One region of the Arthrobacter sp. NPDC058097 genome, then DNA from elsewhere that is predicted to be linked to it. Evidence: predicted binding sites of a transcription regulator. Region 1 holds the regulator's gene; each other region holds the start of a gene.

What was found. Region 1 encodes HrcA, which represses chaperone genes, less so after heat shock. Its sites were predicted from a motif close to TTNGCACTCGNNNNNNNCGAGTGCNAA; they were not measured.
Region 2: the regulator HrcA is predicted to act here: its motif matches at 1,338-1,364, upstream of ACFVTE_RS04445 (FmdB family zinc ribbon protein).
Region 3: the regulator HrcA is predicted to act here: its motif matches at 1,625-1,651, upstream of groL (chaperonin GroEL).

The regions. Positions count from the first base shown of each region.
Region 1 is NZ_JBHVSZ010000007.1:67,331-70,602, reverse strand. Features, by position in the region: gene ACFVTE_RS13335 (DUF3097 domain-containing protein) at 1-789, opposite strand, end outside; gene hrcA (heat-inducible transcriptional repressor HrcA) at 1,002-2,015, shown strand; gene dnaJ (molecular chaperone DnaJ) at 2,074-3,198, shown strand; gene ACFVTE_RS13320 (16S rRNA (uracil(1498)-N(3))-methyltransferase) at 3,201-3,272, shown strand, end outside.
Region 2 is NZ_JBHVSZ010000002.1:116,060-119,331, reverse strand. Features, by position in the region: gene galU (UTP--glucose-1-phosphate uridylyltransferase GalU) at 1-613, opposite strand, end outside; gene ACFVTE_RS04450 (5-formyltetrahydrofolate cyclo-ligase) at 702-1,313, shown strand; gene ACFVTE_RS04445 (FmdB family zinc ribbon protein) at 1,461-1,748, shown strand; gene cpaB (Flp pilus assembly protein CpaB) at 2,034-2,780, shown strand; gene ACFVTE_RS04435 (hypothetical protein) at 2,838-3,107, opposite strand; gene ACFVTE_RS04430 (AAA family ATPase) at 3,104-3,272, opposite strand, start outside.
Region 3 is NZ_JBHVSZ010000008.1:294,746-298,017, forward strand. Features, by position in the region: gene groL (chaperonin GroEL) at 1-1,447, opposite strand, end outside; gene ACFVTE_RS15840 (ABC transporter substrate-binding protein) at 1,736-3,010, opposite strand; gene ACFVTE_RS15845 (cold-shock protein) at 3,010-3,213, opposite strand.

The DNA.
Region 1 (3,272 bases):
GTAGGTGCGCACGGCGCCGAGGAGTTTCTGCCAGCCGAGGCCAATGTCCTCCTTGGTCTCATGCGGCCAGCCGAAGGCGGTGAGGATCCCGGTCTTCCAGTCCGTGCCGCGCGGCACCACCGGCCACTGTGGAATGCCGAGCACCGACGGCCGGATCGCCTGCCAGACGTCGACGTACGGGTGGCCGACGATCAGCACGTTCCCGGTGGCGCCGGGGGATGCCATCACGGCGTCGGCGATCCTGGATTCCTTGGAATCGGGGACCAGGTGGTCCACCAGGACACCCAGCCTGCGGCCGGGACCGGGGCGGAAGGAGGCAACGGCTGCTGCCAGGTCATCGATGCCATGAAGAGGTTCGACGACGATGCCCTCCACGCGGAGGTCGTCGCCCCAGACCTTTTCCACGAGTTCGGCGTCATGCTTGCCTTCGACCCAGATCCGGCTGGCCTTGGCCACCTGTGCCCGCTGCCCTTCCACCCGCACCGAGCCCGACGCCGTCCGGTTGGCCGTGCCCTGCCCGGCGGGCTTCGCCTTGGGGGCAGGGGGCATCAGGCGGATCGGCTGGCCTTCGAGGAGGAAGCCGAAGCCCAGTTTGAAGGACCGGGACTTTCCGCGGCGGTCCTCAAGCGCCACCACGTGCATGCCGCCGGACTTCTCCACCCGTGTCACCGCGCCCACCCAGCCGGACTGGACGTCCTCGAGCACCATGCCGCGCTCCACCGGCACCTCCGGCAGGCTGTTCTTGGCGGGCGCTGCCATCTCCTGCGGGCCCCAGGTCTGATACTGCATTCGTTCACCGCTCTGCACTAGGAAGGAGCCGCTCCGGCCGCGGTCATGCCGCCGGGGGACAGGCGCCCGGAATTTCGCCCGGAGCGGTACCAATGCTAACAACGCGGCGAGTCATATTAGACTTGTTAGCACTTAGGCATGTCGAGTGCTAACCACAGCGCCGGCGGGCAGGATTAACGCCCGGCGCGGTCAAGGCCAAAAGGAGGTGGACTGTGAGCGAACCACGCAGGCTTGAGGTGCTGCGCGCCATCGTGGAGGACTATGTCCATTCCCGCGAGCCCGTCGGCTCCAAGGCCCTGGTGGAACGGCACCATCTGGGCGTATCCAGCGCCACCATCCGAAACGACATGGCGGCCCTGGAGGACGAGGGCCTCATCACTGCGCCGCATACCAGCGCAGGCAGGATTCCCACGGACAAGGGCTACCGCCTGTTCGTCGACCAGATTTCCGCCGTCAAGCCGTTGTCCCCGGCTGAGAAGCGCGCCATTCAGACCCTCCTCGAGGGGTCGGAGGACCTTGACGACGTCCTGGACCGCACGGCCCGGCTCCTGTCCCAGCTGACCAACCAGGTCGCCGTCGTGCAGTACCCGCACCTGAGCCGCGCCGTGGTGCGGCACATCGAATTCGTGCTGCTGGCGCCGCGGAAGGTGCTGATAGTCCTCATCGCCGACTCCGGCAAAGTTGACCAGCGCGTGGTCGACGCCGGGCAGGATCTGTCAGACGACACGCTCGCCGCCCTGCGCACCCGGTTCCTGACCGGTGTGGCCGGAACGCCGGTGGCCATCCTGCCCCAGCATCTGGCCGCTGTCGTGGCCGGCTGCACGCCGGCCGAACGCCCCGTTGCCATGGCCCTGGGCAAGGGACTGGAAGGTCTCGCCCACAACAGCCGGGAGGACCGGATGGTGCTCGCAGGAACGGCCAACCTGGCGCGGTCCAACGTGGACTTCCCGCTCAGCATCGGGCCCGTGCTGGAAGCGCTCGAGGAACAGGTGGTGATGCTGCGGCTCCTGAGCGACATGGCGCAGGACCCGCGCGGCGTGGCCGTCAGCATCGGCCGTGAAAACCCCTACGACGGGCTGGCCGAGGCGTCGGTGGTGGCCACCGGCTACGGCCCCGACGCCACCGCCAAGGTGGGCATCCTCGGCCCCACCCGGATGGACTATCCCACCACCATGGCCGCCGTCCGCGCGGTGGCCCGCTACCTTTCGAGGATTCTGGGCCCGTGACCGCACGCCCCGGACATCCTTTGACCCCAGGCAGAACAACCAGGAAGAGATACGAACTTTGAGCAGCCACTACGACGTTCTTGGAGTCTCCCCGGAAGCCACCGGCGAGGAGATCAAAAAGGCCTACCGCAAGCTGGCCCGCTCGCTTCACCCGGACGTCAATCCCGGGGAAGACGCCGCTGAACGGTTCAAGGCCGTCACCCACGCCTATGAGGTGCTGTCCGATCCCCAGAAGCGCAGGGTCTACGACACCACCGGCAACGAGAACGGGACCGACAACGGCTTCGGCGGCGGCTACGCCGGCCAGGGCTTCGCGTTCCAGGACATCTTTGACACCTTCTTCGGTGCCGGCGGAACCTCCGGGCCCGCGTCCCGCGTCCGCCGCGGCCAGGACGCGCTCATCAGCGTCCGGATCGACCTGCGCGATGCCGTCTTCGGCGTCAACAAGAAGCTGGAAGTGGACACAGCCGTCACCTGCCCCACCTGTGAAGGCTCCTGCTGCCGCGAAGGCAGCCACCCCGAACGCTGCGACATCTGCGGCGGCAGCGGCCAGGTGCAGCGGGCGGTCCGTTCCATCCTCGGTCAGGTCATGACCGCGGCCCCCTGCGGTTCCTGCGAAGGCTTCGGCACGGTCATCAAGGACCCCTGCAACGAATGCAGCGGCCAGGGCCGCATCCGCAGCCGCCGTTCCCTGACCATCAAGGTCCCGGCCGGTGTGGCCACCGGAACACGGATCCAGCTCTCCGGCCAGGGTGAGGCCGGCCCCGCGGGCGGCCCGTCCGGCGACCTCTACGTGGAAATCCGGGTCAACAACGACCCCACCTACATCCGCGAGGGCGACGACCTCCACGCCACCCTGAACATCCCCATGACCGCCGCTGCCCTCGGCACGGAACTGAGCCTGGAGACCTTCGACGGCAAGCAGGAGATCGACGTCAAGGCGGGCACGCAGTCCGGCGAGATCATCACCCTGCGCGGACTCGGGGTCACCCACCTGCGAGGCTACGGCCGCGGCGACCTCAAGGTCCACCTGCAGGTGGAAACACCGTCCAAGCTCGACCCCGCCCAGGAGGACCTGCTCCGGCAACTGGCAAAGCTCCGCGGCGAGCAGTTCTCCGAGGGCAAGCTCGCAGCGAGCGGCGGCGTCTTCGCCAAGCTGCGGGACCGCCTCGGTAACCTGTAGCGGTGAGCAACCCCGTATTCTTCACGCCGGCCGGCGCGCTGGACAGCACAGCACCCGGCTCGGTGTTCGTCCTC
Region 2 (3,272 bases), on a different contig from region 1:
TGGACGGCGCCTCGTCGACGTCCGGCTTCTCCACCAGCTTGTTGATCTTGACGAAGCCTTCGCCGGCAATTTCGGAGATGTCAGCGCAGCCGTAGGCACTGATCTGGGACGGCTCCACCTCAATGAGGGCCACCACGGAACCGCCTGTTTTGGCCTGCACGTCGATCATGACGCTGAGGAGTTCGTCGCGGGCATCGATGAGGTCGTCACCGAGGAGAACGGCGAAGGGCTCATAGCCGACGTGCTGGCGCGCACGCAGCACCGCGTGGCCCAGGCCCTTGGGGTCCCCCTGGCGGACGTAGTGGATGTCGCCCAGGTTGCTCGCGGCCTGGATCGATTCCAGCTTGGCGGTGTCGCCCTTGGCCTCCAGCGTCGCTTCGAGCGTCGGGACGCGGTCGAAGTGGTCCTCGAGGGCGCGCTTGTTGCGTCCGGTGATCATCAGGACGTCGCTCAGGCCTACATTCACGGCCTCCTCGACGACGTACTGGATGGCCGGCTTGTCAACCACCGGCAGCATCTCCTTGGGCATGGCCTTGGTGGCAGGCAGGAACCTGGTGCCGAGCCCGGCAGCGGGGATAACGGCCTTGCGGACTGAACAATTAGTGGTAGTCACTGGTCTAATCTATCCGAGGGAACATTCATACGGTAAATGCTTCAGGCAGCGGCCCGCCCGCCTGCCGCCGCGACAAAGGATGACATCCATGCCAACAGGGACCATGCCGTCGAAGGACGGGATCCGTTCTCAGCACCGGCAGATCCGGGCCACGATGACAGCAACGGACCTCGCAGTCGCCGGCGTCGGCATCGCCACCCATGGCCTGCCCTGGGCCGAGGCCATCGCTGCGGGCAAGCCGGCCACGTTCACCGCCTACCTCGGCGTCGATTTCGAACCGCCCACCCTTCCCCTGCTGCACGCACTGCATGAGGCGGGCCACAGCATCCTGCTCCCGGTCTGCGAACCGGACCGGGAACTCAGCTGGGTTTTCTGGACCCCGGACAGCGAGTTCGTCCGCAGCAGGTATGCGCCCATCCAGGAACCGGCCGGTGAGCGCCACGGCCTGGACACGGTGCGGACTGCCGCCGGAATGTTCATGCCGGCGACGGCGGTGGACCGCAGCGGCAACAGGATCGGACAGGGCGGCGGCTATTACGACAAGTTCCTGGCCGCAGCCAACGCCGGCGGGCTGCACCTTCCGAAGGCAGCCATCATCTACGACTCCGAACTCCTGCCCGCCCAGACCATCCCGGCCGAAGACTTCGACCGCCCCGTCGAGGCAGTGCTCATGCCCTCCGGCCTGGTAGCCTTCGCGTGACCTCGCCCGGACGGGATGATAGAATTGGCACTCAGGCCCTGCGACTGCTAATGGAGTCATTTCCGCCGCGGTGATCCGTCAAGGAGAAACCGGGAAATGAAGCCAGGCAGCACGGGACCTGTCGTTTGTCCAAGAGGAGGATCTACAGTGCCCACGTATGCCTATGCCTGCAAGGATTGCAGCCATGCCTTCGACATCGTGCAGTCTTTCACCGACAGCACTCTGACGTCTTGCCCCGAGTGCCAGGGCACGCTGCGCAAGAAGTTCAACAGCGTCGGCGTCGTCTTCAAGGGCTCGGGCTTCTACCGGACTGATTCGCGTGATTCCAAGGGAAGCACCGTTTCGCCTTCCCCCGCTGCGTCAGCACCGGCCGCCCCGGCTGCCTCGTCGTCCACTGCTACGTCGGCTGCCCCGGCAGCTGCAGCCGCGAGCTAAGCGCGTTCCCGCGGCACCTGCCGCCTTTGAACTCTGAGAGTCCGGCCGGGGATTACCCGGCCGGACTCTTTCGCATCAGGCGGCCGCTCCTGGAGCCCAGGTGTCACTTCGCGCCCTGGGCTGGGACGTACGACGGCGGCGGCAGGTTTGGGGGCTTAGTTCCGTTCGCGCTGGGGCAGTCTTCCGGTGGGCTGTGCGGCCTGTACAGCCTGTGCAAGGGCGGCTTTTCCACATACGGCTGCCCGCACCTGTCCTGAGCCAACGGACGGCCCGTAGCGTGGCGGCATGCCAGCTACCGGAATCTTCCCTGCAAGGGCATCCCGCCCGGCCGTTCGCCCCGGGCGCCGCAACGCACTGCCCGGCTCCGCCGCCCGTCCCCGGCCGCGCGGAAGGCGCTTCGCGGGTTGGCTGAACCGCAACCGCCGCTTTGCCGTGGCACTCCTGCTCTGCGCGGCAGCGGGGATCGCCGTCCACCAGCTCACTCCTGCCCCGGCCCGGACCGTGACCGTCCTGGCCGCCGCCCGGGACCTTCCGGCCGGAGCGAGCCTGAACGGCTCGGATGTCCGGACGGTCAGTGTCCCGCCGGCCATGGTCCCGGAAGGGACCTTTGCGGACGGCACCGGATTGGCGGGCAAACAGCTGGCGGCACCGCTTCGCCAGGGCCAGCTCCTCACCGATGCGCAGCTGGTGGGGCCGGGCCTGCTGACGGGAGCGCCGCCCGGGTCCGCCGCAGTGCCGCTCCGGATGGCAGATCCGTCCTCCATCCAGCTGGTCTCCCCAGGCCAGCTCGTGAACGTGGTCCTGACAAGCGGCAACGGCTATGAGCAGGCATCAGCTTCGAAAGTACTCGCCCAAGCAGTGCCGGTTCTATGGACCTCTGGCCAGGAAGCGAAGGGCGGCCAGTGGCTTGCTGCCGGGGATTCGGACGGGCTGCTGGTGGTGGCGGCCACCCCTGCGCAGGCCAGCGCGCTGGCAGGCGCGTCAACCCAGGGAAAGCTGTTTTTCGTGCTGGTGGGATCCGGCGTCCGGTGAGCCGGCCCGTGCGAGTTCTGTGCCCCGTGTGGGTCTGCAGCGTGTTAGCCCTGTTGCTCAGCCCCAGTGCGGGGGCTTCTGCTCCTTCAGCCAGGCGTCGTGGTCGTTGCCGGACTCAGCGTCGCCCCAACTGCGGGGGTCGTCCTCGGCTGCCCTGGTGGGGACCACGCCCGTCCGCTGCTGCCCCCCGCCCGCGGCGCGGCGGCCCTTTGCGGGTTTCGCCGGCACGGCTGACAGCCCGTATTTGGGACCGGCACCGTTTTCGCGTTGCGCACCGTCTTCCCGCTCGGTCTCGTCTTTGCGTTCGGTCCCGCCGTCGGATGTCACAGCGGGCCCTCCTTCCGTTCCGTGGCCAGCCCGTCCCGGCTGGCCTCCGAACGGAAGCCTACTCCGGCGCCGGCCGCGTCAAAATCAGCGGGGCCGCGGTGCGCTGGGGCAACCTTTGCCTGATCAGTCTCTGCCTGATCAACGTCCTGCTGGTCAGCGTCTGTC
Region 3 (3,272 bases), on a different contig from region 1:
ATTCGCCGGTTGCAGCGTTCAGGCCGTGGCCTGCGGGCAGGCCGCGGACCTTGTCCACCACGACGCCGGGCTCGAGGCCGGCGTTGAAGGCGATCTGCTTCAGCGGGGCGTCGATGGCAACGCGGACGATGTTCGCACCGGTTGCTTCGTCGCCTTCGAGCTGCAGGTTGGCGAATGCCTTGGCGCCGGCCTGGATCAGGGCCACGCCGCCACCGGCGACGATGCCTTCTTCAACGGCAGCCTTGGCGTTGCGGACAGCGTCCTCAATGCGGTGCTTGCGCTCCTTGAGCTCAACCTCCGTGGCGGCACCGGCCTTGATGACTGCAACGCCGCCGGCCAGCTTGGCCAGGCGCTCCTGCAGCTTCTCGCGGTCGTAGTCGGAGTCGGAGTTCTCGATCTCGGCGCGGATCTGGGCAACGCGGCCGGCGATCTGGTCGGCGTCGCCTGCACCTTCGACGATGGTGGTCTCGTCCTTGGTCACGACAACCTTGCGTGCCTTGCCCAGGAGGTCGAGGCCGGCGGTCTCGAGCTTGAGGCCGACTTCCTCGGCGATGACCTGGCCGCCGGTGAGGATGGCGATGTCGGCCAGCTGCGCCTTGCGGCGGTCACCGAAGCCCGGAGCCTTGACGGCGACGGACTTGAAGGTGCCGCGGATCTTGTTGACGATCAGGGTGGCCAGGGCCTCGCCCTCGATGTCTTCGGCGATGATCAGCAGCGGCTTGTTGGACTGCATGACCTTCTCGAGGACAGCAACCAGTTCCTTGACGTTGGAGATCTTGGAGTTGACGATCAGGATGTACGGGTCTTCGAGGACCGTTTCCTGGCGCTCGGTGTCGGTGACGAAGTAAGCCGAGATGTAGCCCTTGTCGAAGCGCATGCCTTCGGTGAGCTCCAGCTCGAGGCCGAAGGTGTTGGACTCCTCGACCGTGATGACGCCTTCCTTGCCCACCTTGTCCAGGGCTTCGGCGATCAGGGCGCCGATTTCGTCGTCACCGGCGGAGATGGAAGCCGTGGCTGCGATCTGTTCCTTGGTTTCGATTTCCTTGGCGGAGTCGAGCAGTTCAGCGGTTACGGCTTCAACAGCCTTCTCGATGCCGCGCTTGAGGGACAGCGGGTCAGCGCCGGCCGCAACGTTGCGCAGGCCTTCCTTGACCAGTGCCTGCGCCAGGACGGTGGCAGTCGTGGTGCCGTCGCCAGCGACGTCATCCGTCTTCTTGGCAACTTCCTTGACCAGCTCGGCGCCGATCTTCTCGTAGGGATCGTCCAGCTCGATCTCCTTGGCGATGGAGACACCATCGTTGGTGATCGTGGGGGCGCCCCACTTCTTTTCGAGGACGACGTTGCGGCCACGGGGGCCGAGGGTCACCTTGACGGCGTCGGCGAGGGTGTTAAGGCCCCGCTCAAGACCGCGGCGTGCCTCTTCATCAAATGCAATGATCTTGGCCATAACGGCAGTAGTCCTTTCGGGACAGTCGTTAAGAAGGAACCTTGCTGCGGTGCCCGCGACGGACGATCGTTTCCGCGGGCCTCTGTACGCCCAACAGTCCGGATCTCACCCCAACCAGGTGTTTCTTTCGCTCCTTGCGCCGTTGCCGGGGCTGTGCCGGCCTGAACCGGACGACCCTTAGCAGTCGGCACACTGGAGTGCTAATCAATAATTAGCACTCCCCCGGGGAGAGTGCAAGCAGATGAGCCTGTTTATCCCCGAACGGGCGGAGTTATTCGCTGCCAGCGATCACCCGGCCGGCCTGCCTGCTGCCTCGGCGCCCGTGAGCTTGGCCTTATTGTCAGCTCCGTACGTGAACACCATGAACTTCGCGGCAGTAACGTCCCCGTTTACATCAAAGCGAATGGGGCCCGACTCTCCGTCGTAATCGATGGCCTTCCCGTCGCGGATGGCGGCAAGGCAGTCCTTGTACGTCGAGCAGACCGTCCGCTGGGCTGGCGGCGAGGCAGACGCCTGTCCGCCGGAAGCGCCGCCGGAGACGGAGATAAGCGTGCCCGCGATGGAGGAACCGGCGTCGTCCTCGGCGGCAGCGGCGGCCACGGCCGCGAGGTTCACGGCATCATAGGTCTCAGCCGCGAACGTTGTGTCCTTGAGTTTCGCATCGATGGCCACGAGTTCAGCCTGGAAGTGAGCAGACGGGAAGACGCCGGGCACCAGGGCGCGCGTACCCTCCAGCGACTTCGATCCGAGGGCGGAGCCGTACTGCCTGAAGGCACCGTCGGCCAGGATCAGCTTGTTGCCCGGTACCCCGGCGTTTGTGAGTTCGGCGACGGCGCCCTGCGCTCCGTCCCGGGCAATAAGGACAACGGCGTCCGGCGCCGCGTCGCGGACGGCAGCCGCAGACTTCTGTGCCTCGCCCGCCTTGAAGCCGGAAACGGTCACGGGGTCCAGCCCAGTGGCTTTGGCGGAAGCGGAAACTGCGGCAGACACGTCCTGGCCGTAGCTGCCGTCCTCATAGACCACGGCGAGGCTCTTGGCTCCGGCGTCCTTGGCCAGTTTCACCAAAACGGGAGCCTGCGCGATGTCCGCCGCCGCCGTGCGGAAGTAGTAGCCGCCGCTCTTGTAGCCGGTGAGTTCCGGGGCCGTATTCGCGGGAGAGATGAGAGTGATCCGGGCCTTGGACAGCACGTCGATGGCGGCCGGGGCGCGGCTGGAATCGGTGGGGCCGATCACGACGTCCGCCTTGGCGTCGGCAAGCGCCCGGGCCTGCGCGGCGGTGTCGGCGCCGGTGGATGCCGGCAGCAGCTCCACGGGCCTGCCCTTGTGCCCGCCCGCGGCGTTAATCTCCTGGACGGCGAGCTTGGCGGCTGCCAGCTCGGCGGCGTTCAGGAAAGCCTGGGGTCCGGCGTTGTCCAGGATCAGCCCGATCCGCAGGGTCCCGTCGCCGCTGGCTTCAACCGGAGCCGTCCGGGCGTTGTCCCCGGATCCGGAGCAGGCGCCCAGCGTCATCACGACGGCGGCGCCCCAGACGGCAGAACCCCAGAGACCTGCGCTGCGTGCCACTAGACGGGCCGGACCTTTTCTGCCTGCGGACCCTTTTCGCCTTCGCCCACCTCCAGCTCCACGCGCTGGCCCTCGTCCAGCGCCCGGAACCCGTCGGTCTGGATGGCCGACCAGTGCACAAAGACGTCGTCGCCCGAATCGTCAACGGTGATGAAGCCGTAGCCCTTTTCCGCGTTGAACCACTTCACGGTTCCCAATGCCATGATCCCCACACTTTCAGGTTGCTTCCGTAAGGCCCACGTCGGTGTGTGCCGTGAATTAC